Regions from separate parts of the Paenibacillus sp. DRB1-1 genome, predicted to be linked through region 3. Evidence: predicted binding sites of a transcription regulator. Region 3 holds the regulator's gene; each other region holds the start of a gene.

Region 1 (8,328 bases), 160 kb from region 3:
GTGCGCTTAGCTGTCACGGCAATCCTCTTCATCCGCAAAAGCATTTGGCCCAAGCTGATCATGAAACGTTTCTTAAAACCGTTCGATTGGCAGAAAAGCTGGAAGTTCCAGTTGTGAACACTTTCTCTGGCTGTCCGGGTGATCATGAGGATGCGAAATATCCAAACTGGCCTGTGGCTCCGTGGCCTAATGATTTTCAGGAAGTGTTGAAGTGGCAATGGGAGAATAAAATTATTCCTTACTGGACTGAGACGGGAAAATTTGCAGCAGATCATCATGTTAAAATTGGGCTGGAGCTACACGGAGGCTTCTCCGTTCATACACCAGCGACCTTGCTTCGTTTGCGTGAAGCTGCGGGAGAGGTCATTGGTGCTAATCTGGATCCGAGCCATATGTGGTGGCAGGGAATTGACCCAGTGCAGGCGGTTCAAATTTTGGGCCGAGAGGGAGCCATTCACCATTTTCATGCCAAGGATACGACGATTGATCCGGTCAATGTAAATAAATATGGACTTACCGATATGCAGGAATATACGAAAATGCTAGATCGCGCTTGGCAGTTCCGTACTGTGGGTTATGGACATGATGTAAAAACCTGGGCAGATATTATCAGTGCTCTGCGTCTGGTGGGATACGATTATGTAGTGAGTATTGAGCATGAAGATGGTCTGATGTCCGTGGAGGAAGGCTTTACTAAGGCTGTCCACAATCTTCGCCAGGTATTGATTGAAGAACCGCTGAGCGAGATGTGGTGGGTCTAACTTAATAGGGGGAAATGTTGATGATTAACGTCACCATTTGGAATGAATTTTTGAACGAAAAGTTGAATGATGAAGCCAAACAGATATATCCTGACGGGATACACAAAGCGTTGGCTGACGGCCTGGCAGGAGAGGGATTTGCCATTCGAACAGCTACTCTTCGTGATGATGCCGAGCATGGTTTGGGAGAAGAGATCCTGAATTCCACAGATGTGCTGCTGTGGTGGGGGCATAAAGCCCACGATCAGGTGAGCGATGAAGTTACAGCGCGTGTTGTAAAGCGAGTGCAGGAAGGAATGGGCTTGATCGTGCTGCACTCGGGCCATTTTTCAAAACCATTCAAAGCTCTAATGGGCACTAGCTGTGATCTGAAATGGAGGGTGGCAGGTGAACAGGAGATTATTTGGTCGGTGAATCCGTCACATCCTATTGCAGAAGGCATAGACGCCAAAATTTTGTTGAAGCAGGAAGAGATGTATGGCGAGTTCTTTGATATACCAGCGCCGGATGAATTGGTATTTATTAGTAACTTTGAAGGCGGCGAAGTATTTAGAACCGGATGTACTTTCCGCCGAGGTAGCGGTAAGATATTCTATTTCCGCCCAGGTCATGAGACCTATCCGACTTATTACCAGCCTGATATTTTGAAAGTTATCGCCAATAGCATTCGTTGGACTTCTCCGACAAGTATTAACAAACCAATATATGGTAGAAGCGAACCTGTAAGACCTCTCGGTGGAGTGTTGGTATAATGACAATCATCACATTTTGATGAGCTGTATAATGAACAGATTGATAGGCGGAACCTCTTGGGATTCCGCCTTTTTGTATTTAACGATTTAGACATATACCTGCTGTGTTGGTTTGTTGTATAATCAGTTTTGGTCATGGCAACTTTATCAGCGCAGGTATTTAATTTAAGAAGAAAGTGTTTTCTTTCGGGATAAAGTATGCTAAAATGATATATACTAACAAAAGGAAAGCTTTATCAAACCGAAATGCAAAAGAAGGTGAAAAATTTGGAGAGTCAACCGCAATGTGCAAAAATGTGTCCGCGTTTTGAAACCGCCTTTTCATGTTTGGGTAAGCGTTGGAATGGATTAATTATTCAATCCATGATGAGCGGTCCTAAGCGGTTTAAGGATATTTCCAATCTAATTCCCACAATGAGTGACAAAATGTTATCAGAGCGGATGAAAGATTTGGAAAATGAAGGAATTCTTACACGTCATGTATATCCGGAAACTCCTGTCCGCATTGAATACGAGCTAACAACCAAAGGCCGTGCACTTCAGCCGGTTATGGAACAGATTCAATTTTGGGCTGAGGAATGGATTAGATGAGCACCAAACTAAATAAGCGTTTCTCATAGCAAAACAGCCTTTTCCTAGGAAAAAGGCTGTTTTTTTATTTTGTGTATAGGACTACTTATCCATTTTACAGAAATGATGTGCATAGGCAGCACGGCTTAATAGCCTTTGATGCGCCCTGCAACTGAGAACAATCCTGCTGTTGCACGGCGGGGCACACGGGTTTGAATATCCAGCGCGGCCGAACGAAATGTACCCAAGCATGAATGGCATAGTCTTCCTGCATAAATGGGGGAACGGCAGGATTCACAAGGATAATCAAGCTGACTGTAGGTGGAGGGAAATTTGCCTGCTCTTACCCAATCTGTAAGCAATTCTATAGGTGTGCCGGTTACGTCACTGAGCTGGCGAGTATGAGTAGAAGGATGCTTCCATAGATAGTTAGAACAGCGGTCCAAGAATATATTTTCTTCCTGAATACAAGAACTACACAGGTTTCTAAGGTTTTGACGAAAAACGGAACCACATTTTGGGCAATTAGAAGTATGTATCTCCATAGAAACCAGTCCTTTGTATCGAAATATAGTGAAATCTTAAAATTTATTAGTTACATATTACTATGACCTTATACCTATATCAATCTTTATTTATGGAACCTCTGATCTTTAAGTGTATGTTGAAATCTGTGTTGACATTACTCTGTTACTTATGTATTATAACTTACATAAAGTTACTTAATGAATAAAATAAACTAATGATGATAAGGGGATCTTTATATGATGCCATCTTTATTTTTGGCCCACGGCTCACCGATGCTTGCTATTGAACAGACGGACTATACTTCATTTTTAGAGCAACTGGGGAAAAGCATTCGCCCTAAAGCGGTTGTTATCTTTACTGCTCATTGGGAAGCGCAAACGTTGACGATCAGTTCGATGGATGACGTGTACGATACCATTTATGATTTTGGCGGTTTCCCACCGGAACTGTACACGGTGAAATATCCAGCACATGGTTCTGTGGAACTGGCCAATAAGCTAGAAAAATTATATGAACAAAAGGGCATTGACGTACAAACTGACCGGGTGAGGGGACTGGATCATGGATCCTGGACATTGTTGCATCGTATGTATCCTGAGGCAGACATTCCGGTAGTTCAGATCTCTGTAAATCCATATCTTTCGCCCAAAGCACAATATGCCATTGGTGAAGTGCTGCGTGGACTGGGAGAACAGGATATTCTGGTCATTGGCAGTGGAGTGACTGTTCATAATCTGCGTATCGTCAAATGGGGGGAAACGAAAACAGAACCTTGGGCTATAGATTTTGATGATTGGATTATTGAAAAAGTGCAAAGTAGAGATATAGAGGCTTTGGATCACTATGAAAGCGAAGCACCGTATGCTCGCCAGGCCGTACCAAGAGCAGAGCACTTTGTACCGTTGTTTATTGCAATGGGGAGTGGCAATCCTGCAAACAAAGCCAAGGTCATCCATAGAAGCTATGAGATGGGGAATTTAAGTTATTTATGCTTACAGTTTTAAAAAGTGTGTTGCCAGAAGAAAGACTAGTGTTAAAATGCTTCGCAACTGCTTCTGTATAAGTAGAGGAGTAGAAATAAATTAGGGAGTGTTATAAGCTATAATGGCTTATAACACTCCCTTTTACATAAAAAACGATTTATTATATCCGGCAAATCTCACGAGGACACAATTCACAATGACATACGCCTTGCAGCATTTCCAAATCCTTGACAACAATCATGCCATTATCGTATTCTACTGCATTTTTCTTACGTAGATCACTAAGCATCCGGTTTACGCTTTCCCGGGTCGCACCGATCATATTAGATAAGTCAGTATGAGTAATTTTCTTATGAATCAGGATATGTTCGCCGTGAGGCTCACCATAGGTATTGCATAGACGGATGAGTGTTGAACATAAAGCGCCAGGCTTGCCGTACATCATCAAATCGCGGAACTTAGTCTGAGTAATGCGATGATGCGAACCCATCCATTTCATAAAATCAATCGCAAAATCACAATGCTGGCAAATAAGCAATTCCAGATCCGTATGATCGATTACGCCAATATCACTGTCTTCCAGAACCTCAGCAGAAAAGGAATGCTTAGTCCCAAAAAATGGATCGGCTTGACCAACAAGATCGCCGCTTTGATACATATATAGAATAAGTTCCTTACCCTCATCCGTTGTTTTGGTTACTTTCACGCGTCCGCGCTTAATATAAAACAGCTTATCCGCTGTATCTCCTTCCCAGAACAGATGCGAGCTTTCAGGCATAACTCGATCTTTCATCATCACTTGCAACCGGTTGAAGCTGGCCTCCGAGAAGCAACAGGTGTTGCCGCGGGCTTCCATTACATTTGTAGGGTTTCTCATCGTCCATTTCCCCTTTGTATCCTATGTTTTTTATCTGCAACTTGATCAATTCAAATTCATTATATACCTGCGCAATGCGTTTTTGGGGCAAGAAGAGGGGGTAAAAGTGGCAGAATTCCAAACTTTGTGATTTAATTCACTTCATAAAATAAAATTTTAAATAGATTGTGAAAAAAATCACAATATATCTTGAAAAGCTGTGTTACGATCAGTGCGTGAACAAGAGATAGTACACGAGATAACAGGAGGATGAGGGAAATGGCTGTTAAAAACGAGGTTATCCAAAAAGAGCAAAGCGCAGAGCAGTATATTCAAACGCTGATTGACCGGGGGAACCGGGCACAGCAAGCTTTCATGAGTATGAATCAGGAACAGATTGACGAAATCGTACAAGCTATGGCACTCGCAGGGATGGATAAACACATGTACCTGGCGAAGTTGGCTGTTGAAGAAACAGGACGCGGTGTGTACGAGGACAAAATCACCAAAAACATGTTTGCAACAGAATATATCTATCATAGTATCAAAAATGAAAAAACCGTCGGTGTCATTGAAGACAATGATTTTGACAGTTTTCAAAAGATAGCAGAGCCAGTCGGCATTATCATGGGGATCACTCCAGTGACAAACCCGACTTCGACTACGATGTTCAAAGCGTTGATTGCCATTAAAACACGTAACCCAATCATTTTCGGTTTCCATCCATCTGCTCAATCGTGTAGTGCGGAAGCAGCCCGCGTCTTGCTCGAAGCAGCCGTCAAACATGGTGCTCCAGCTGATTGTATTCAATGGATTGAAGCTCCATCGATGGATAAAACAAATTCACTCATGAATCACCCGGATGTGGCTCTGATTCTGGCAACTGGTGGATCAGGCATGGTTAAGGCGGCATATAGCTGCGGTAAACCTGCTCTGGGTGTAGGCCCAGGTAACGTGCCTTGCTTCATTGAAAAAACAGCAGACATCAAGCAGGCCGTGAACGATCTCATCCTCTCTAAATCTTTTGACAACGGTATGATTTGTGCTTCCGAGCAAGCGGTTATTATCGAAGAGCCAATCTTCGAACAAGTGAAAAAATTGATGATCGCTAACGGCTGCTATTTTGTAAATAAAGAAGAAGCAGCTAAGCTCACTCAAGGAGCTATGAATGTCGAGAAATGTGCAGTGAACCCAGCAATCGTCGGGCAGTCTGCTGTGAAAATTGCTGAAATGAGTGGTATCACAGTACCAGCAGGAACTAAAATTTTAGTCGCTGAGATTGAAGGGGTAGGAACAAAATTCCCATTGTCTGCGGAAAAATTGAGTCCTGTATTGGCTTGCTATAAAGTAAAAAATGCGGAACAAGGTATTCAACGCGCTGCTGAAGTCGTGGAATTCGGGGGCATGGGTCACTCGTCCGCTATTCATTCGAACGATGAGGACGTTATCGCTCGGTTTGCAAACCGTTTGCAAACAGGACGTATCATTGTAAATGCACCTTCCACACATGGTGCGATTGGCGACATTTACAACACCAACCTTCCTTCGTTGACACTCGGTTGCGGTTCGTACGGTCGTAACTCGACTTCGTCGAACGTATCGGCAGTCAATTTGATTAATGTGAAAAGGGTGGCGAAACGGACGGTGAATATGCAATGGTTCAAAGTACCTTCCAAAATCTATTTTGAGAAAAATTCGACACAGTATCTTGCTAAAATGCCTGATATCACACGTGTAGCCATTATCACGGACCCTATGATGGTACAACTGGGATATGTAGATCGTGTTATTCATTATCTGCATCAACGCCAAACACCAGTAGCTATCGAAGTGTTCTCTGAAGTAGAGCCAGATCCATCGACAGTTACTGTAGAACGTGGTACTGAAATGATGAGACGTTTCCAACCGGATTGCATCATCGCACTGGGCGGCGGTTCGCCAATGGATGCCGCTAAAGGCATGTGGATGTTCTATGAATATCCAGATACTGATTTCAATAACTTAAAACAAAAATTCATGGATATCCGTAAACGGATTTACAAGTATCCACGTTTGGGCCAAAAAGCACAATTTGTAGCTATCCCTACAACCTCGGGTACAGGTTCCGAAGTTACATCGTTTGCAGTAATTACGGACAAAAACCTGGGTAACACGAAGTATCCGCTGGCTGACTATGAGCTGACTCCTGATGTGGCAATTATTGACCCAGTGTTTGTATATTCGCTGCCTAAAACAGCTGTAGCGGACACAGGTATGGATGTTCTGACACATGCTATCGAAGCTTACGTGTCCGTAATGGCTAATGACTACACAGATGGTCTGGCAATTAAAGCCATTCAATTGGTATTCCAATACCTAGAACAATCGGCTCTGACTGGTGATAAACTGGCTCGTGAGAAAATGCATAATGCTTCTACACTTGCTGGTATGGCTTTTGCTAATGCATTCTTGGGTATTAACCACAGTCTTGCACATAAATGGGGTGGACAATACCATACAGCGCATGGTCGCACGAATGCCATTTTATTGCCGCACGTCATTCGCTATAATGCGAAAAAACCGACAAAATTTGCTTCGTTCCCTAAATATTCGCACTTTGTTGCGGATGAGCGTTATGCAGAAATTGCACGCATACTGGGACTGCCTGCACGCACCACCGAAGAAGGGGTTAACAGCTTGATCGAAGCGATCCGTAAGATGAACAAAACACTTGGTATCGAGGAATCGTTCCAACAAATCGGTTTCGATGCGAAGGATTTCGAATCACGTGTAGACTATCTGGCTGACCGCGCATTTGAAGATCAATGTACAACTGCGAATCCGAAACTGCCACTGGTTACTGAGTTGGCTGATGTCTATCGCAATGCCTTCTACGGACGTTTTGATCAATAATATAATAGGTACGAAGAGGCTTGTGAAAAAGCATTTTCTCGTTCAATACCGATGCAGGCTCTCTATATAGAGGGCCTGTTGGTTTGGGAAGGGAGGTGAACGGCAAGGCTAAGGATAGGCGCGCAGCTAGGGAAAATAAAGTGATAAAAATCACTCATATTGTGATTTTTATCACATACTACACTCTATCATTATTCTACAATAAGGGTGTAAGAAAGGTCCCGACACTGAGCGTAAGGCATCGGTGAACAGGCCGGGCTCAAGAAATAGTTTTATCGTGAAAAAAATCACAAGTCCGGAAGACCAAACAATTTGGAGGGATTTACATGTCGGTGATTGAGAGAGAATTACAAGAGCAACAATCTGGCTGGAGAGGTTTTAAAAAAGGCAAATGGACTAAAGAAGTCAACGTCAACGATTTTATTGAAACCAATATCTTACCTTATGTTGGCAATGAAGAATTTTTGGTTGGTCCTACCGCCAACACAACCGCATTGTGGGATATTGTATCCGATCTTACCAAAAAAGAGTTGGCAAACGGCGGCGTGCTTGATGTAGACGTGAATACGCCATCCACTATTATTTCACATAAGCCGGGTTATCTGGACCGGGATAAAGAGCAAATTGTCGGTGTACAAACAGATGCTCCATTCAAACGCTCTTTGCAGCCGTTTGGTGGAATTCGGATGATGATCGACGCTTGCAAAGCCTATGGTTTTGAAGTACCAGAAAGTATCATTGATATCTTCACTCATATTCGTAAAACTCACAACCAAGGTGTATTTGACGCTTATACAGATGAAATGAGAGCAGCTCGTAAAGCTGGTATCATTACTGGTCTGCCAGATGCATACGGTCGTGGTCGTATTATCGGTGACTATCGTCGTGTAGCTTTGTATGGTGCAGACTTCTTGATCCAAGATAAAAAAATGCAACTGAAAAGCCTTGAAGTTGATTCCATGGAAGAAGACGTAATTCGTCTGCGT
Region 2 (8,328 bases), 3.2 Mb from region 3:
TTATTGCTTGGAATAAATAATATTTTGACAGGCAAGGGAATCTTCTTCGAAGGAATGGCTCTGGTTCAGGTCTATCCTCAATGGACCGACTTTGCTGCTATCATTAACACCATTGCCAGCACCGCGTTTACATTTCTACCTGCCTTAATTGGATGGTCTGCCGTTGTACGATTTGGCGGCAGTCCTTTACTCGGGATCGTACTGGGCTTGATTCTGGTTCATCCGGATCTGCTAAGTGCATACGGTTATGCAGATGCCGTTACCAAAGGAACTGTTCCGGTTTGGAATTTGTTTGGGTGGGAAGTGAACAAGATTGGTTATCAAGGACAGGTTTTACCCGTTTTAGTATCCGCTTACGTGCTCGCGCAAATGGAGAAATTCCTAAATAAGAAGATAGCGGATTCATTTAAACTGTTACTTGTAGCACCGATTACATTATTAATCACGGGATTTCTGGCTTTTACAGTGATCGGTCCGGTTACTTTTATGATTGGTAATGCTATTACGTCTGGTCTTGTATACGTTTTCGATTTGGCTCCTGCGCTGGGAGGTCTGATTTATGGTGGCTTGTACTCCTTGCTCGTGATTACGGGAATGCACCATACTTTCCTAGCGGTGGACGTGCAATTAATTGGTACGCAGGGTGGAACATTCCTCTGGCCGATGCTGGCGCTGTCCAATATCGCTCAGGGTGCCGGAGCACTGGCCATGATGCTGGTATTGAAGGAGCAAAAGGGAAAAGGATTGGCTCTTACCTCTTCAGTGTCTGCATTTCTGGGTGTAACCGAGCCTGCCATATTCGGAGTGAATATCCGCTATAAATATCCGTTTGTATTCGCAATGATCGGTTCCGGTATTGCAGGTATATTGCTCACCGTAAATCATGTGATGGCTTCTTCCATTGGTGTGGGCGGGATTCCAGGCTTCTTGTCTATTTTTCCAAACAACTGGGGTGTATTCTTCATCGGGATGGCGATCGTGTTAATTGTGCCGTTCGCTTTAACCTTTATGTATGGAAAACTGCTAAATAAGCGCCGTCAGGCTGCACCAGCCAATGATTCCGTACGGAAAGACTCGCTTCCGCAAAATACCGCACTAGATGTGCTTGAAGTGAGGACTCCCGTACGAGGACGTGTTGTACCGTTAGAACAAGTTCCTGACCCGGCTTTTGCCGAACGGCAGATGGGGCAAGGTATTGCAGTGGAACCGAAGGACGGCAAGATTCTTGCCCCATTCAGCGGAAAAGTTATTCATATCATGATGAAAAGCAAGCATGCCTTGATTTTGGAGCATTCGACAGGTGTACAGATTCTGGTACATGTGGGAATCAATACGGTGTCACTGAAGGGTGAGGGATTCACCATGCATGTGGAGACCAATCAAACCGTGGAGCAAGGACAACTATTGATGGAATTTGACCGTGATCTGATTCAGAAATCGGGATACCCCATTATTACACCAGTCATTGTCCCGGATGGTCAGAGCATGATTGAATCAGTTGAGGAACTGCCAGGTGAGGCAGACGATTTGCAGTACACCTTAATGAGAATTCATTTGAATTCTTCATCAGACAATACGAATTAAGTCCGATTCATTCGCACAGCCTATTTTAGTGAACAGGAAGTGAAAGGATGCTACAATGAACGTGGTGATGAAAATTGACAAAGAATATATTTTTGCAAATTTATCAGGAGTACTCGGGACGAATCCAGACAGGCGAATTGGCCCCAGGCACGAAAATGCCTTCTGAAAATGAACTGGCCCGAGAGTATAACACTTCTCGCGAAACCGTGCGTAAGGCACTTCACTTGCTTGCCCAAAATGGGTATATCCATAAAATAAAAGCTAAAGGATCTTTTGTTCTGGATATTGGACGGATGGATTTCCCTATAGGGGGATTGGTCAGTTTCAAGGAAATGTCTGAACGGATTGGGCGTACATCACGAACAATTGTACATGAAAATAAGCTAATTCCAGTTCCAGATGACATAGCCAATCATCTTGAGATTGACAAAGACAAGTACTTGGTCTGGAAAGTTATTCGTGCGCGTGAGATTGAAGGTGAATGCGTCATACTGGATAAAGATTACTTTCGATCAGACATTGTACCTGTGCTTACCGAGGAAATTAGTCGTGGGTCCATCTACGAATATTTGGAGGGAGAGCTCCATCTTCAAATCAGTTATGCCAAAAAAGTCGTTTCCGTAGAAACTGTAGACGAAGAAGATCATAGGCTGATGGACCTTCTGAACTACACTCATGTGGTCGTAGTACGTAACTATGTTTATCTGGAGGACACCACCTTGTTCCAGTATACCGAGTCAAGGCATCGGCTGGACAAATTCCAATTTGTCGACTTTGCTAGACGTTCCCACGGTGAAGAGAAAAAAACTGATTTTTTAAGCTAACCTATTAGAGTAGATACAAGAAAGAGCAATCAGTCGGAATAGTCCACAGTTGTGGAGAAACCCTACTTCTTAGGAAGAGGGTTTCTTTTTTACCTTAGGAGAAACTCTGGAGTAGATTATACTCATTCAGAAGATGAGCCTAAATCCGTAATAGATAACTTAATATCGAAGGTTACAGGTATTTTACTGAAATTATAATCCCAATCCTCCTTTACTTTTTTCCACACCTGCGGTTTCTCAATATTTAAACGTTCGCCAAAACTGGCGACATCGACTTTATATTCTGATTGTAATTTGTGCATAAGAGACTTAATCCTTCTAGTCACTTCTTTTTCAAATTCTTTCTCAGCCTCTTTCATGTTTCGTGTCTCAGTCGGGTTCACTTTCTCATCCCAGTTTTCGATTAAACGTCCTTTGGATTCAATTTTTACGTGAAACGAGATATCGTTGCCCTCGGTCACTTTAGCTGTTATTTTGCTTTTTACCGATTTGATCTCATAAGTTATAGCTTCATTCCGCTTGTCATACGTTTTGACAGCTCCGCCCTCAACATCACCTTTAATCCATGCAATGCTCTCTACATCTTGTTGTCCCAAACTACCGATCCAGTGACCGGTGTCTCCTTTAATAACACCAGCACCCGAAAATTCTAATTCTCCATCGGATTCAGAAATGTTTTGCAATATATAGCTTTTTTTGGAGTGCATCAACCCATCCAATTCAGACAAATTGACTCCCCTCATCACCTTGCTGGTTCTGAAATGATTACGAAGCATATACAGAATATGAATGGATGGGACCTCATCCTTATATTTGGTAACTAAGGTATCAGCTGCACGTTCCTTACTTAAGAAAACAAAACAACTCGGACGAATATCATTATCACGAAGCACAAAATCCATCAATTGCTGCATCGTCTGTTGTTCTGCCAATTTGGTGGAAACCACCAGGACCTTTAGATGGTGACCAATAATCGGGCGATCCAGACGGAGGGATAATTGCCGGAAGATTTCAAGTAAAGAATCCCCGGTGGCAGCTATATTAATATAGTTTGGCCCTTGTCCACCGCCTTGTTTTGCCGCGTTTCCAAAAGTCTTTTTGGGGACGATTTGCACAGTGGCAGTAATTTTGTTTTTCTTGAAGTAACGGCTGCCTTCCTTTTCCAGGCCCTTTTCCACTGTGCTGGGCTCACCCTTATCCAGAGCCAGTCCTGTATACATGCTTAGTTCTTCTATTTCTCTGCTGCTCCAGCAACCGGCTTGAGTTACCAGGAGAATGAAGGCAAGCAGCAAAGATAGGATTTGTTGCCTATACATTTTGCTTCATTCCCTTCTTCCTGATCATGAAAACGATGGAGAGAAGTACCGGGACCAGAAAAAATAAAATGATTCCCATGTATCCGATCGCATCGCCTAGGCTAAACACTTCCATCATACGAACAGGAGTCATTGTGGAGATAAAGATAATTGGGATTAAGCCAAAAATCGCATAACGATATTTAAGGCCAAATACCTGTGAGACACCTAAGGATGCATTGAAGAAAAAACTGCAGAAATTACAAAACATTTGCATCATCCAGATTACCAGCAACGGAAACTCAAGACGTTCAAAAAGAAATCCGGAGATTTCAAAGCTGCGCATTAAATTAATGGTGGGCCAGGTACTTGTTATAGTAGAGTCCACCGATAACCCGCCAACTACCATAACTACGGTCAAAAAGTATAATACCCAAGGGATGCTGATTCCCACTACCATGGCCTTTACGGCTTTTTCAGGGTACTGCAAGAAAGCGACCAGTGTCATGATGACTTCACATCCAGTGAAAACAAGGACAGTCGACTTTAGCCCCTTAACTACTGGAAGAATACCGTTACTCAATACAGGACGAAGATGGTCAATTTCAAAGATCCTTAGGCTAAGGACAAAACAGAGGAGTAAAAAGAAGAGACTGATCGGGAGTACAATCTGGTATAACCGCGCAATGGGATTAATACCTCCAAAAACCAGATAACTTCCCACCCAGATGAATGGAATCACAATTGCCCATATGGGTGTCCCTTCAAGCAAAAAATAAATCGTCACTTCAGCTAAAACACGAATTTCAAAGCCAGCGATGATGATAAAGTATATGATTAATAATAGACTTAAAAATCCTCCTGGAATGATACCGACGATTCTCCTGGAGTATTGATACACAGTGTTTCCAGGAAATTGTTGGCTTAATTTTACCATCAACAGGATCACGAATATGATAATACATCCGCCGAGAAGGACAGAAAGCCATGCATCAGGAGACTTTACCGTTTCAGTTACACCTCTCGGCAGTGTCAAAATCCCTGCGCCTAATACTGTATTGGTCAGGAATACTGCCGCCTGTTTGGATGTAATTTTATCATCAGAACGTCTAAACACAATCATTCCTCCTTCCTCCGGGTGCTATGATTTGCGCTTGCTTTGCTGAGTTTTCATCATAACGGGTCTTCGTTTCATCAGAGATATAGGGGCTCGAATGTACACATCCTTCCAGTCGCTTGGGCGCATAGGGGAGAAGGGAGTCACATACGGTACGCCAAAGCTTTTTAATTTGGTCAGATGGATACAAATTAACAGAAAGAACAATATGGTTCCGAACATGCCCAGGATTGCTGCAAATAGCATGCCGACGAAACGCAAAAGACGCAAGGTAATGCCCGCACTATATGTCGGTATCGAAAACGAAGAGATGGCAGTAACTGAAACCACAATCACCAGGAACGGACTAACAATGCCCGCATTGACAGCAGCGTCGCCGATGACTAAGCCTCCCACAATGCCCATGGCAGGACCAATAGGCTTGGGCAATCGTATGCCAGCTTCCCGCAGGATTTCGATAGAGATTTCCAGAATCATAACTTCTATGACAGATGGAAAAGGAACGCCTTGACGGGTCTCGATGATGCTAATAATCAGCTTGGTTGGAATCAAACCGGGATGGAACGATATAAAAGAGATATATAAAGCAGGACCCATAAGCGCTATAAATGCTCCGAAAAATCGCAACACCCGTAAAAGTGTCCCTGGAATCCAGCGCTCATAATAGTCCTCGGGAGATTGGAGTAGCATACTGAAGGTCACCGGAACAATAAGTGCAAAGGGAGTACCATCCAGCAGAATCGCTACTCTTCCTTCCAACAAGGCACTCATGACACGGTCGGGGCGCTCAGTGTTGTGGGCCTGCTGGAACGGACTTAAATAATTGTCTTCAATAAGTTGCTCCACATAACCGGATTCAGCTAAAAAGTCCATGTCTATTTTTGAAATTCTGCTGTTTACCTCTTCGAGGAGATCCGGATTCACAATATCCTTGATATACGCGACAACCAGATCTTTTTTGATTCGGCTTCCCACTTGGAATTTCTTTATCTCCAAACTTTTGTTTAAGCCCTGGCGTCGAAGCATCGAAGTATTTTCACTTAATACCTCCGTAAAACCGATCCTGGGACCCCGAAGTAATGCTTCAGAGGTTGGTTCATTGACCGAGCGAATGGCGCCATTAGGCGAGCCTACCAGCAGTGCTCCCTTCATTCCTTCAATTAATAAGGCAGTATGACCTAAAAGTATAGACTCCTGCAGGTCCTCCATATCAGCAACTTCACTAATTTGCGTAAGCGGCATCAAGCTTTCTTTTATAAAAGAGCTACTTATACTTTCCTGCTGTTCCTGTGGGTCCTGCTGGCCGTCAAACATCAAGACCTCCAATACCTGCTTGCTCATTAGCTTTTCATCCTGCATACCATCTATGAAGACTAACACGGACCGTGCATGATATTTCTTTACTACAAACTCACGAAAATGCACATCACTATTTTCGCCTATAGCCTCTTGGATCGACTTTAAGTCGGAATCATAATTTCCTGTAATTTTGGAGCTTGGTTCATGCTGTTGATCAGCGTGGCCTTCGTTATGTTCGTCGGGAAGCGGACGATCAGAAGAATGTTTGGATTTTGCTCCCTTACTGCCGACAAACGAATAAATTGATGTGTTTATATAAAACATTCCTAAAGGAATAATCAACGCGAGGCCTGCTTGAAAGAGTGTACTCCAGCTTGGAATATAAGAAATTATTTTAGACCACATGATGATCACCTCCATACGATTAATTCATTTTTCCTTAAGATACAAGTTGTTCCTAAAGTATTCCTTATAAAGGTTGTATTTACACATGAAATGGAAAGATTCGTTCGATGAATTGGGCAAGTGATGTATTTAACATTTATGAAATTTTATTTCGGGCTCTTACCTTTATCCCTTGAAACGAAATAGGGAAATCCCTAAATATTCTTAATTTGAACTACATTGTGATTCTAATCACATATAGCTCTATCTGCTGCATTAGAATAGAAGCATAAGCAATATTCATAGGAACGTAGGAGATGTCATCGGATAGGAAGCATTGTCGAATGAATGGAGGAACCGGTATATGATAAACAGTAAACAGAAACTTGTGGTTATAGGGAACGGGATGGCTGGTATCAATACGGTCGAACAAATTTTAAAATTAACGGATAAGTATGAAATTACGGTCCTGGGAAATGAGCCGCATCCGAACTATAACAGGATCATGCTCTCTTATGTATTGGAAGGTAGCAAAACGATTGATGATATCATACTGAACGATTTGCAATGGTACGCGGATCAAGGGATTACTTTATATACAGGAAAAATGGTGAAAAGCATTGACGGTGAGAACAAGAAGATTCACACCGAAGACGGACTGGAAATTGATTACGATGTAGCTTTGGTAGCTACTGGCTCACAATCATTTATTTTGCCTATTCCGGGCAAAGAATTACCGGGTGTCATCGGTTTCCGAGATATCGCCGACTGCTCGGCAATGCTTGAGGCAGCGAAGACCTTTAAAAAGGCAGCTGTCATTGGTGGAGGCCTATTGGGGCTGGAAGCAGCTAAAGGCTTGGTCAACCTGGGGATGGATGTTACGGTCGTTCATTTAATGGAGGATTTGATGGAACGCCAGCTGGACCGGGAAGCCTCTGCGATGCTGAAAGCAGAATTAGAACGCCAGGGAATCAAGTTTGCGATGCAAATGCAAACTGCGGAGGTGTACGGTCAAGATCGGGTACAAGGACTGAGGTTTTCAGACGGAAGCGAGCTGGAAGCGGACTTGGTCGTTATGGCCGTCGGAATCAAGCCTAATATTCAGGTGGCTGTGCAAAGTGGTATGGAAACGAACCGTGGTATTGTAGTCGATGATTTGATGAGAACCTCCGTGCAAGATGTATATGCTGTAGGGGAATGTGTTGAACACCGCGGTACCTGTTACGGCTTGGTAGCTCCGCTGTTTGAACAGGGAAGTGTAATTGCCAAACATTTGGCAGGTGCGGATACTGAAGGTTATATGGGATCGGTGGTTTCCACCAAGCTCAAAATTTCAGGGGTGGATGTTTTCTCTGCTGGTGAATTCATAACCCAGCCTGAACACACGGTGATTGTAGCAAAGGATGAGTGGAAGCGCACATACAAAAAAGTGCTGCTTCGTGAAAATAAGATTGTTGGAACTGTACTGTTTGGTGATGTGAGCGAATCTGCTAGTCTTCAAAAATATGTGCGTCAGCAAACGCAGATGACAGATGAGATATATGGACAGATCACGGGTACTGGATGTAGCAATCACGGGGCGAAAACATTATCCGCTGAAACGATGGCGGATGATGAAATTGTCTGCGGCTGTAACGGTGTGACTAAAAAGGCGATTGTGGATGCAATTAATGATAATGGACTGACCACAGTCGATGAAATTAAGGCATGTACCGGAGCAACGCGTTCCTGTGGAGGGTGCAAGCCGGTCGTTGAGCAAATTCTACAGTATGTTCTTGGAGACAGCTTCAAGACGTCAGCCAAGCAAGGAATATGTGGCTGCACA
Region 3 (8,328 bases):
TCCGAGCTGCACTCCAGGGGCACATGCTCTACTTTAGCAAGTTTGTAAGACCATCATAACTTCATTTGAAGGTTACGTTGGATTCTGCTCTGAGCCGAACAGGACCGAGACAGAAGGGACGATCTCAAAATGAGTGTCTTTTTTGGCTGTTCGGACCTTTTGATGACGCAGATGTACAGGCGTTCATAAAAGGTTATTTTTTGTGCCAAAAAAAGATGGAAGGGAGCCATTCGCAATGGCAGGAAAACAAGCACTGAATATTGTAAAAATGAAAAAAATGAAGCAAGAGGGCATTCCGCTCAGTATGCTGACCGCCTATGATTATCCATCGGCTAAAATAGCCGAGGAGGCGGGGATTGACATGATTCTCGTAGGTGACTCGCTGGGTAACGTAGTTCTTGGTTACGATTCAACCATCCCTGTAACCTTGGATGATATCGTGTACCATTCCCGGGCAGTCGCAAGAGGCGCGGAACATACATTTATCGTAGCGGACATGCCTTTTATGACATATCACAGCAGCGTATCAGAAAGTCTTCAGGGCATCCGCCGTCTGATGCAGGAAGGACATGTGCATGCTGTTAAATTGGAGGGCGGAGCTGAAATTGCCGATGTCGTAAAAGCAACTGTTCAGGCAGGTGTGCCTGTACTGGGACATATCGGGCTTACTCCGCAATCGGTTAATCAAATTGGCGGCTATCGCATTCAAGGCAAGGACGAAGTGGACGCACGCCGGTTGATGGCGGACGCCAAGGCACTGGAGCAGGCGGGTGCTTTTGGCGTTGTACTGGAATTGGTAACTGAGGAAGTCGCAACAGCGATTTCTAAAGAGCTTTCCATTCCAACCATTGGAATTGGTGCTGGACGTGGATGTGACGGTCAGGTACTTGTTTATCACGATCTGATTCAGTACGCATCGCCTTATTTCAGCAAACGCTTTGTTAAAACCTATGCCGATGTAGGCGGCTTGATCCGCAGCAGCATTGAGCAGTATGTGAGTGATGTGAAAGGGCGGGCATTTCCGGCCGCAGAGCATGTGTTCAGCGCGGATGACCGCGTTGTAGAATCCCTATACGGTAAGGCAAAAGGACAGACACAGGAACAAGCTAAGGAAAAGGTGGAATCTCGGTCATGATCATCGTAAGAGAAGTGGCTCAGCTACGCAAGATTATTGCTGAACGTCGGCAGCTTGGGACAAACGGAGCAAAAATAGTAAACGATTCTGCTTCTTTACAGCAACATAAAGTCGGCTTTGTACCAACAATGGGATACCTGCATGAAGGACATGCGAGTTTGATGCACAAGGCGCGTAAAATGGCAGATACGGTGGTGCTTAGCATTTTCGTAAATCCGATTCAATTTGGACCGAATGAAGATCTGGAAAGCTACCCCCGCGATGAAGCTCGTGATTTAGAGGTAGCACGGCGCGAGGGCGTGGATATTGTATTTTTGCCAACTGTAGCAGAAATGTATCCACAACCAACCCAAACCAAAATTCGTGTATCCGCTTTGACAGATCGTCTGTGCGGTGCCTCCCGTCCCGGCCATTTTGATGGTGTGACTACGGTGGTAGCCAAGCTTTTTAACATGATAGGTCCTGATTTGGCCTTTTTTGGAATGAAGGACGCACAGCAGGTTGCAGTGCTCCAGCAGATGGTGACTGATCTCAATATGAACGTGACTATCGTACCTTGTCCCATCGTCAGAGAGGTGGATGGTTTGGCCCTCAGCTCCCGTAATGTGTATTTAAGTGCAGAACAGCGCGAGCAGGCGTTGGTGCTGTCCCAGTCACTGCGTAAGGTGCAAGAAGTGAGCGAAGATATTGTAACAAACACAATTACGATTCGTCAGCTACATCAAATGGTGGAGTCCACCATTACTTCCTCTCCTTTAGCAGACATTGATTACATTGAAATATTAACTTTTCCCGGTCTGGAGCCCCTTCTTCCCGAGCAGCGTCTATGTGATGTTCAGGAAGACGTCATCGTAGCGCTGGCTGTGAAATTTGGCAATACCCGACTGATTGACAATATAAGAATACAGAAGGCGGAGGTGCTTTCCCATGTTTAGAACCATGATGAAATCCAAAATTCACCGCGCTACCGTTACGGAAGCTAACCTGAACTATGTGGGGAGTATCACTATAGATGAAGATCTCATGGATACATCGGATCTGTTGGAGAATGAAAAGGTTCAAATTGTAAACAATAACAATGGAGCTCGACTGGAAACCTATGTTATCCCCGGACCGCGTGGGAGCGGAGTGATCTGTCTCAACGGTGCGGCAGCTCGTTTGGTGCAGCCTGGTGATACAGTCATTATTATTTCCTATGCTTCCATGTCGAATGAAGAGGCCAAAACATACAAACCTACAGTGGTATTTGTTGATGAACATAATAAACCAGCCCAAACGATGAACAAAGAAGTACACGCAACGATCATGTAATGAATGGGAGTGCGGATGAAACCCGTCTTTTAAGCGAAAAATGTGAGTGTATTAATCCATCTTTCATAAGGGCGGGATGCACATGTTCCAGCATGTATTCGCAGAAATGAACAGCATGTTAGATGATATCGTGAAGCATTACCCATCAGCCCAGGGCTCCCGCAGGCAGGAGCTGCTACAGCACTGGAGTCTGCTGCGGAGAATGAGTGACGGAATTATGGATGAGTGGCTGGCCTTTGAGGAAAAAATGGTTTGCTTGCGTGCGGCCGGGTTTTCCGCAGAGACCGATATGTCTGACACTGAGCTGCCTGAAAAAGAGCTACCAGCTTTTAATCGGGGGCAAGGGTATTATCGATTACTTATGTACCCTGAGGCGATCCAACAATTTGAGCAGGTACTACAGCATTTTCCGAACAGCTGGCAGAGTCGTATGTACATGGGAATGTCCTATTTTCAACTAGATGATCCAGCAGAGGCTGTATGCCATTTTCAGAAGGTGCTGGACCTGACTGAGCAGGCAGGACTAAAGGCGGTCATCTATAATGCGCTAGGCTGTCTGTTGGCAAAGCAGGCTGACGTAGAGGAGGCGCAAAAATGTTTTGCTCTCGCACATCAGTTCGATCCTGCGTTACCCGAGCCGCTGCACAATATGGAAGCCTGTTTGTCCGGTACCGAAATGCTTCGATACGACAGCTCCATGATGACCTGGATGTAGTTGTCAGTCACCGAGTAAGACGATGCATGCCCACCTCCTCAGGCGGCGTGTGCATCGTCTTTTTTGGCTGTCTTAATTTCCAAACAGGCGATCTTCTGCTATGCTAATATACAGAGTTATTATTTTTGTAAGTGTCATAAGAAAGGATTAAGCCCGAATGAAATTTGCGGTATTGGATTTTGAAACGACAGGCACCCAGTCCGCGGATGACATCATTCAAGTCGGACTTGCAATTATAGATCATGATAACAGCATTTCCCGTGTTTACGGCTCTTATGTGAACCCTGGCAGATCTATTCCACCTTTTATCACTGGATTGACCGGAATTACAGACGATGACGTCAAGGATGCTCCTGCACTTGAAGAAATGATGATGGAGCTCGTGCCTATGCTGGACGATGTTGTGCTGGTCGGTCATAATGTGGCGTTTGATTTTAATTTTTTGCAAAACGCTCTGGATCGGTGCGGATATTTACCGTTTAGCGGAAGAATCTTGGATACAATGGATTTTCTGAAAATTATGTTTCCATCGCTTTCTTCGTATCAGTTGGGTTTTGTGTCTTCTGAGTTCGGGCTGGCGCATGATCGCCCTCACCAAGCAGACAGCGACGCGTTGGCTACGGCTGAGGTGTTTTTAAAGTGTCTGGGTGAGCTTCAAGCATTACCTCTGATAACGATACAGCGGCTTAGCGATTTGTTCGCAGAGGAAGACAGTGACCTCGGATGGTTTCTTGATGGGGTGCGTGAAGAGAAAGAGCTTGATCCTATTCAGGATTTGGAGGGACATCAGTTTTTTCGTCAGCTTGCGCTAAAAGTGGAAGATTGGACGGAGCTAGCTGCACCGCGTAGAGAAGACGACCCGAATCCACTTTCAGGTGTTTCCTTTGAGGAGTACATGGATGATGTGCGGGACAATTTGCGTTCATCCTTGAGCCAATATGAGGAGCGCGAGGCGCAGATACAGATGATTGAGGGTGTAAATCAGGCACTGAGTGAAGACAAGCATCTGCTGATCGAAGCAGGTACAGGAACAGGAAAGTCCCTCGGTTATTTGCTCCCATCCCTGTATCACAGTGTAAAAAAAGGACAGCGCGTTATGGTAAGTACACATACGATCAACCTGCAGGAGCAATTACGCGAGCGCGACATTCCGATGCTGACCAAGGTGATTCCGTTTCCGTTCCGGGCTGCTATTTTCAAGGGTCGGGGACATTATTTGTGTCTGCGTAAGTTTGAACATAAAATAAACAGAAGAGACTTCGCGACACCGAAGGAAGATTTAATTACAGCGGCTCAAATGATCGTCTGGTTGACGCTAACAGAAACCGGTGATGATGAAGAACTGAATCTGAGCAACCGTGGAGGGGATTTCTGGGAAACGGTGGCGAGTGATTCAGAGTCCTGTCTTGGTCGTTCTTGTCCATGGTTCCGCAAATGCTATTATCATCGTGCACGCCATGAAGCAGGGATAGCGGATGTTGTTATTACGAATCACTCTAAGTTGTTCACAGACGTCAAAGCCAGTCACCAGTTGTTGCCGAGCTATGAACACCTGGTGATTGATGAAGCCCATCACCTGGAGGAAGTAGCTGGTAAGCACCTAGGTATGCATATGAAATATTTCACACTCGTGCATACACTGACGCGACTGTTCAAAGACAGCAAGAATGGACAACTGCCTTCACTTCGTCAACAGTTGGCAAAATCGGGGCACGAGAAGTCGGCGGATTGGGCCTCAACCATCGACCAGATGTATCCGCTCGTGTTAGAGGTTAAGGAAACTTGGGACCTGCTAAGCGACAAGCTGTTTGGCATGTTGCCAGAGCGAAGCGATGCGACACCGGGCGAAACAGGACAGTTTTCTTCCCGTCTCAAACCTTCAGCCAAGCCTGCAAAGTGGGATCAGGCGGGGGCTTTGGAAAATCAGCTATATGTAACGATGAGTGAAATTTTGCGCAAGGGCGACAAGCTGATGCTGGACGTCAAGGAAGAGCATGACGATTATGCGGCGGATAGCCTTATTACAGATATCACGGGTCTGCTCAAGGATTTGGCGGGGATTAGAGAAAATTTGCGATTTTTTATGCGACTCGATGATGAAACAACCGTATACTGGCTCGAAGCGAGTGGGCAATTCCGTAGTAAATCATTGCAATTTTATGCGGTGCCCGTCGATGTGAGCCGCCAGTTGAAAGAAATGTTTTTTGACAAAAAAAGAAGCATTATTCTGACGTCTGCTACCTTATCGGTAGATAAGTCGTTTCAGTACATGATCGATCAGCTCGGCTTGCAGGAGGCCGCAGATCAAGAGCGGCTGATGACTTCGCAGCTCCCGTCACCCTTTAATTACAGGGATCAGGTGTTGCTGGTCATTCCACGGGATTTTCCAAGTGTGAAGGGCAGTGTAGGAGATGCACATTTTGTAGATATGCTCGTTAGCTCTCTAGGAGCGACTGCTCAGGCGACGCGGGGGAGAATGCTCGTTCTGTTTACTTCCTATCGGATGCTCCGGCAAGTGTATGAGCCGCTCAAAGAGGCCTTAGCAGCCAGCGAAATTACTGTGCTGGGACAAGGTGTGGACAGTGGGAGTCGCAGCAAGCTAACCCGCCGTTTTCAGGAAGCTAAAGCTTCTGTATTGCTGGGAACCAGCAGCTTCTGGGAAGGCGTCGATATTCCAGGAAAGGCTCTGACTTGTCTGGCCATTGTTCGCTTGCCGTTTCAACCGCCGAATCACCCGTTGCTGGAGGCAAAAAGCGAGCTGCTTCAGCAGCAGAAGAAGAATCCATTTATGAAGCTGTCTGTACCACAAGCGGTCATTCGCTTCAAACAGGGATTTGGTCGGTTGGTACGTACAGCGAGCGACCACGGGGTCGTTATCGTTTACGATACGCGTGTGATCGAATCCTATTACGGAAAGCACTTTTTGTACTCGTTACCGGGACCAAAAATGGAGCATATGCCATCGGAGCAAATGGTGCCCCGCATCGCCGAATGGCTCCAATCCGCCCCGGAGACAGAGGCATAACGGACGGACACTAAGTATGTTCGTTACAATTAGGGGGAGCAAGTATGAAATCAGATAAAATTTCAGAGGCTGTCGTACGGAGGTTACCCGTATATTTACGTTATCTGAATGCACTTCACAAACGGGAGGTGGCTACGGTCTCTTCTCAAGAGTTGGGACAGAGGCTAGATTTGAACCCGGCCCAAATCCGTAAAGATCTCGCCTATTTCGGAGATTTTGGCCGGAAGGGTATCGGTTATGATGTTTCTTATCTAATCGAGAAAATACGCCATATCCTGAAAATTGACCAGCAAATTAATGTCGTATTGGTCGGTGCCGGTAATCTGGGGCAAGCCCTTTCGAATTATAACGCTTATTTAAAAGACAATATGAAGATTGTCGCAGTATTTGATGCGTTTCCGGATAAGGTAGGGACCAAGATCAATACATTGGTCGTTCAACCGATGGATGAACTGGAAGCGACTGTGAGAGAAAAAAACATTCGAATCGGGATTATTACCGTACCTGATTTTGAAGCACAGCACGTGGCTGACAGGCTTATTGAGAGCGGAATTGGAGCGATCCTGAACTTTGCACCGACTACTCTCAAGGCACCGGCCAACATTCGGATTCATGCCACAGACTTTACAACTGATTTGCTTAGCCTCGCTTATTATTTGGAGGACGGAAAGGAAGAAACACAATATGACAGTGAATAAATGGATGATTAAAAATGGCTCTTTTGCCGTAAATGGACCAGAAGCTGGGGTAGTCAATGGTTTTATGATTGTGGAGGATAGCCGTATTACTTATATTGGCGAAACTTTGCCTGCGGGTGAGGAAGAAACGGAAGCGATTGATGGTAAAGGGCTATTGTTTTTACCTGGTCTGATTAATACCCATGGTCATGCGGCGATGTCTCTGCTGCGTGGGCATGGAGATGACTTGGCACTTCAAGTATGGCTTCAGGAAAAAATGTGGCCTATGGAAGCCAAGTTTACATCTACGGACGTGTACTGGGGTACGTCCTTGTCTGTGCTGGAAATGCTGAAAGGTGGAACAACGACCTTCCTGGACATGTACGATCATATGGATGAGGTAGCTCGTGTAGCTGAAGAGTCAGGTATTCGTGCAAGTCTGATGCGTGGAGCAATTGGACTATGCTCGGAAGAAGAACAGCGAATCAAGCTGGCTGAGGCCGTGACTTTTGCGCGTAACTGGCATGGTAAAGCAGACGGGCGTATTACAACGATGATGTCTCCGCACGCGCCATACACATGTCCACCTGCGTTTATTGAAAAATTCGTACAAGCTGCGCATGATCTGGACTTGCCACTGCATACGCACATGTCTGAGACGATCGCCGAAGTGGAGCAAAACGTACGCGACTACGGTTTGCGTCCAGTTGCACACTTGGATAAGCTTGGCTTTTTCTCCCGTCCTTCGCTTGTTGCCCATGGCGTTCATTTGAACGACGAAGAAATAGCTTTACTGGCTGAACGTGGTGTAGCGGTTTCGCATAATCCTGGTAGCAATTTGAAGCTGGCAAGTGGTGTGGCAAGAGTGCCTGAATTGCTGCGTGCAGGGGTTACTGTTTCTCTCGGAACGGATGGTCCTGCCAGCAATAATAACCTGGATATGTTCGAGGAAATGCGTCTGGCGGCACTTATTCACAAGGGTGTATCCGGTGACCCTACGGCAGTTCCTGCAAGTGAAGCGCTGCGTCTTGCAACAGAATACGGTGCAAAGTCGATTGGTTTAAAAGAAGTAGGAGCGTTGGCAGCAGGCAACAAGGCTGACTTTATCGCGTTGGATCTGAATCAGGCACATTTCTTGCCGCGTACAGATCTTATTTCCCATGCGGTATACTCTGCAAGCGCCAAGGACGTGGCTCATGTGTGGGTAGACGGTCGCCAGGTTGTGAAAAACGGCGAATGCCTGACTATGGACGAGGAACGTATCAAACATGAGGCACAAGCCGCCTTTGAAGGGCTGCTGTCGCGCTAATTTAGGTGTCACATCCCCTTAGAGAGGAAGCACAGGTTTGAAAAATAAGAAAAAATGGATAGCGGTCGCCATTTTGGCCGTGATACTGATCCTGGTCAGCATTTTCTGGTATTATTCCTATGTTACTCAAGACCAGGTGGCTGAGAAAAATGCCGC

What was found. Region 3 encodes Rex, which represses fermentation and respiration genes when NADH is low (regulators of the CRP and FNR family bind a similar motif). Its sites were predicted from a motif close to TTGTGAAATATTTCACAA; they were not measured.
Region 1: adhE (bifunctional acetaldehyde-CoA/alcohol dehydrogenase) is a predicted target of Rex. The motif match lies at 4,637-4,654, and genes of this name have one in related genera.
Region 2: nirB (nitrite reductase large subunit NirB) is a predicted target of Rex. The motif match lies at 6,744-6,761, and genes of this name have one in related genera.

The regions. Positions count from the first base shown of each region.
Region 1 is NZ_JBODQH010000001.1:4,879,049-4,887,376, forward strand. Features, by position in the region: gene ACQW03_RS21710 (sugar phosphate isomerase/epimerase family protein) at 1-761, shown strand, start outside; gene ACQW03_RS21715 (ThuA domain-containing protein) at 782-1,513, shown strand; gene ACQW03_RS21720 (winged helix-turn-helix transcriptional regulator) at 1,760-2,104, shown strand; gene ACQW03_RS21725 (hypothetical protein) at 2,230-2,529, opposite strand; gene ACQW03_RS21730 (DODA-type extradiol aromatic ring-opening family dioxygenase) at 2,848-3,615, shown strand; gene ACQW03_RS21735 (Crp/Fnr family transcriptional regulator) at 3,755-4,471, opposite strand; gene adhE (bifunctional acetaldehyde-CoA/alcohol dehydrogenase) at 4,730-7,342, shown strand; gene pflB (formate C-acetyltransferase) at 7,669-8,328, shown strand, end outside.
Region 2 is NZ_JBODQH010000001.1:1,811,668-1,819,995, reverse strand. Features, by position in the region: gene treP (PTS system trehalose-specific EIIBC component) at 1-1,584, shown strand, start outside; gene treR (trehalose operon repressor) at 1,659-2,408, shown strand; gene ACQW03_RS07995 (Ger(x)C family spore germination protein) at 2,531-3,724, opposite strand; gene ACQW03_RS07990 (GerAB/ArcD/ProY family transporter) at 3,717-4,820, opposite strand; gene ACQW03_RS07985 (spore germination protein) at 4,845-6,524, opposite strand; gene nirB (nitrite reductase large subunit NirB) at 6,868-8,328, shown strand, end outside.
Region 3 is NZ_JBODQH010000001.1:5,037,357-5,045,684, forward strand. Features, by position in the region: gene panB (3-methyl-2-oxobutanoate hydroxymethyltransferase) at 236-1,135, shown strand; gene panC (pantoate--beta-alanine ligase) at 1,132-2,070, shown strand; gene panD (aspartate 1-decarboxylase) at 2,063-2,446, shown strand; gene ACQW03_RS22550 (tetratricopeptide repeat protein) at 2,529-3,161, shown strand; gene dinG (ATP-dependent DNA helicase DinG) at 3,319-6,186, shown strand; gene ACQW03_RS22560 (redox-sensing transcriptional repressor Rex) at 6,231-6,884, shown strand; gene ACQW03_RS22565 (amidohydrolase) at 6,871-8,172, shown strand; gene ACQW03_RS22570 (cell wall elongation regulator TseB-like domain-containing protein) at 8,210-8,328, shown strand, end outside.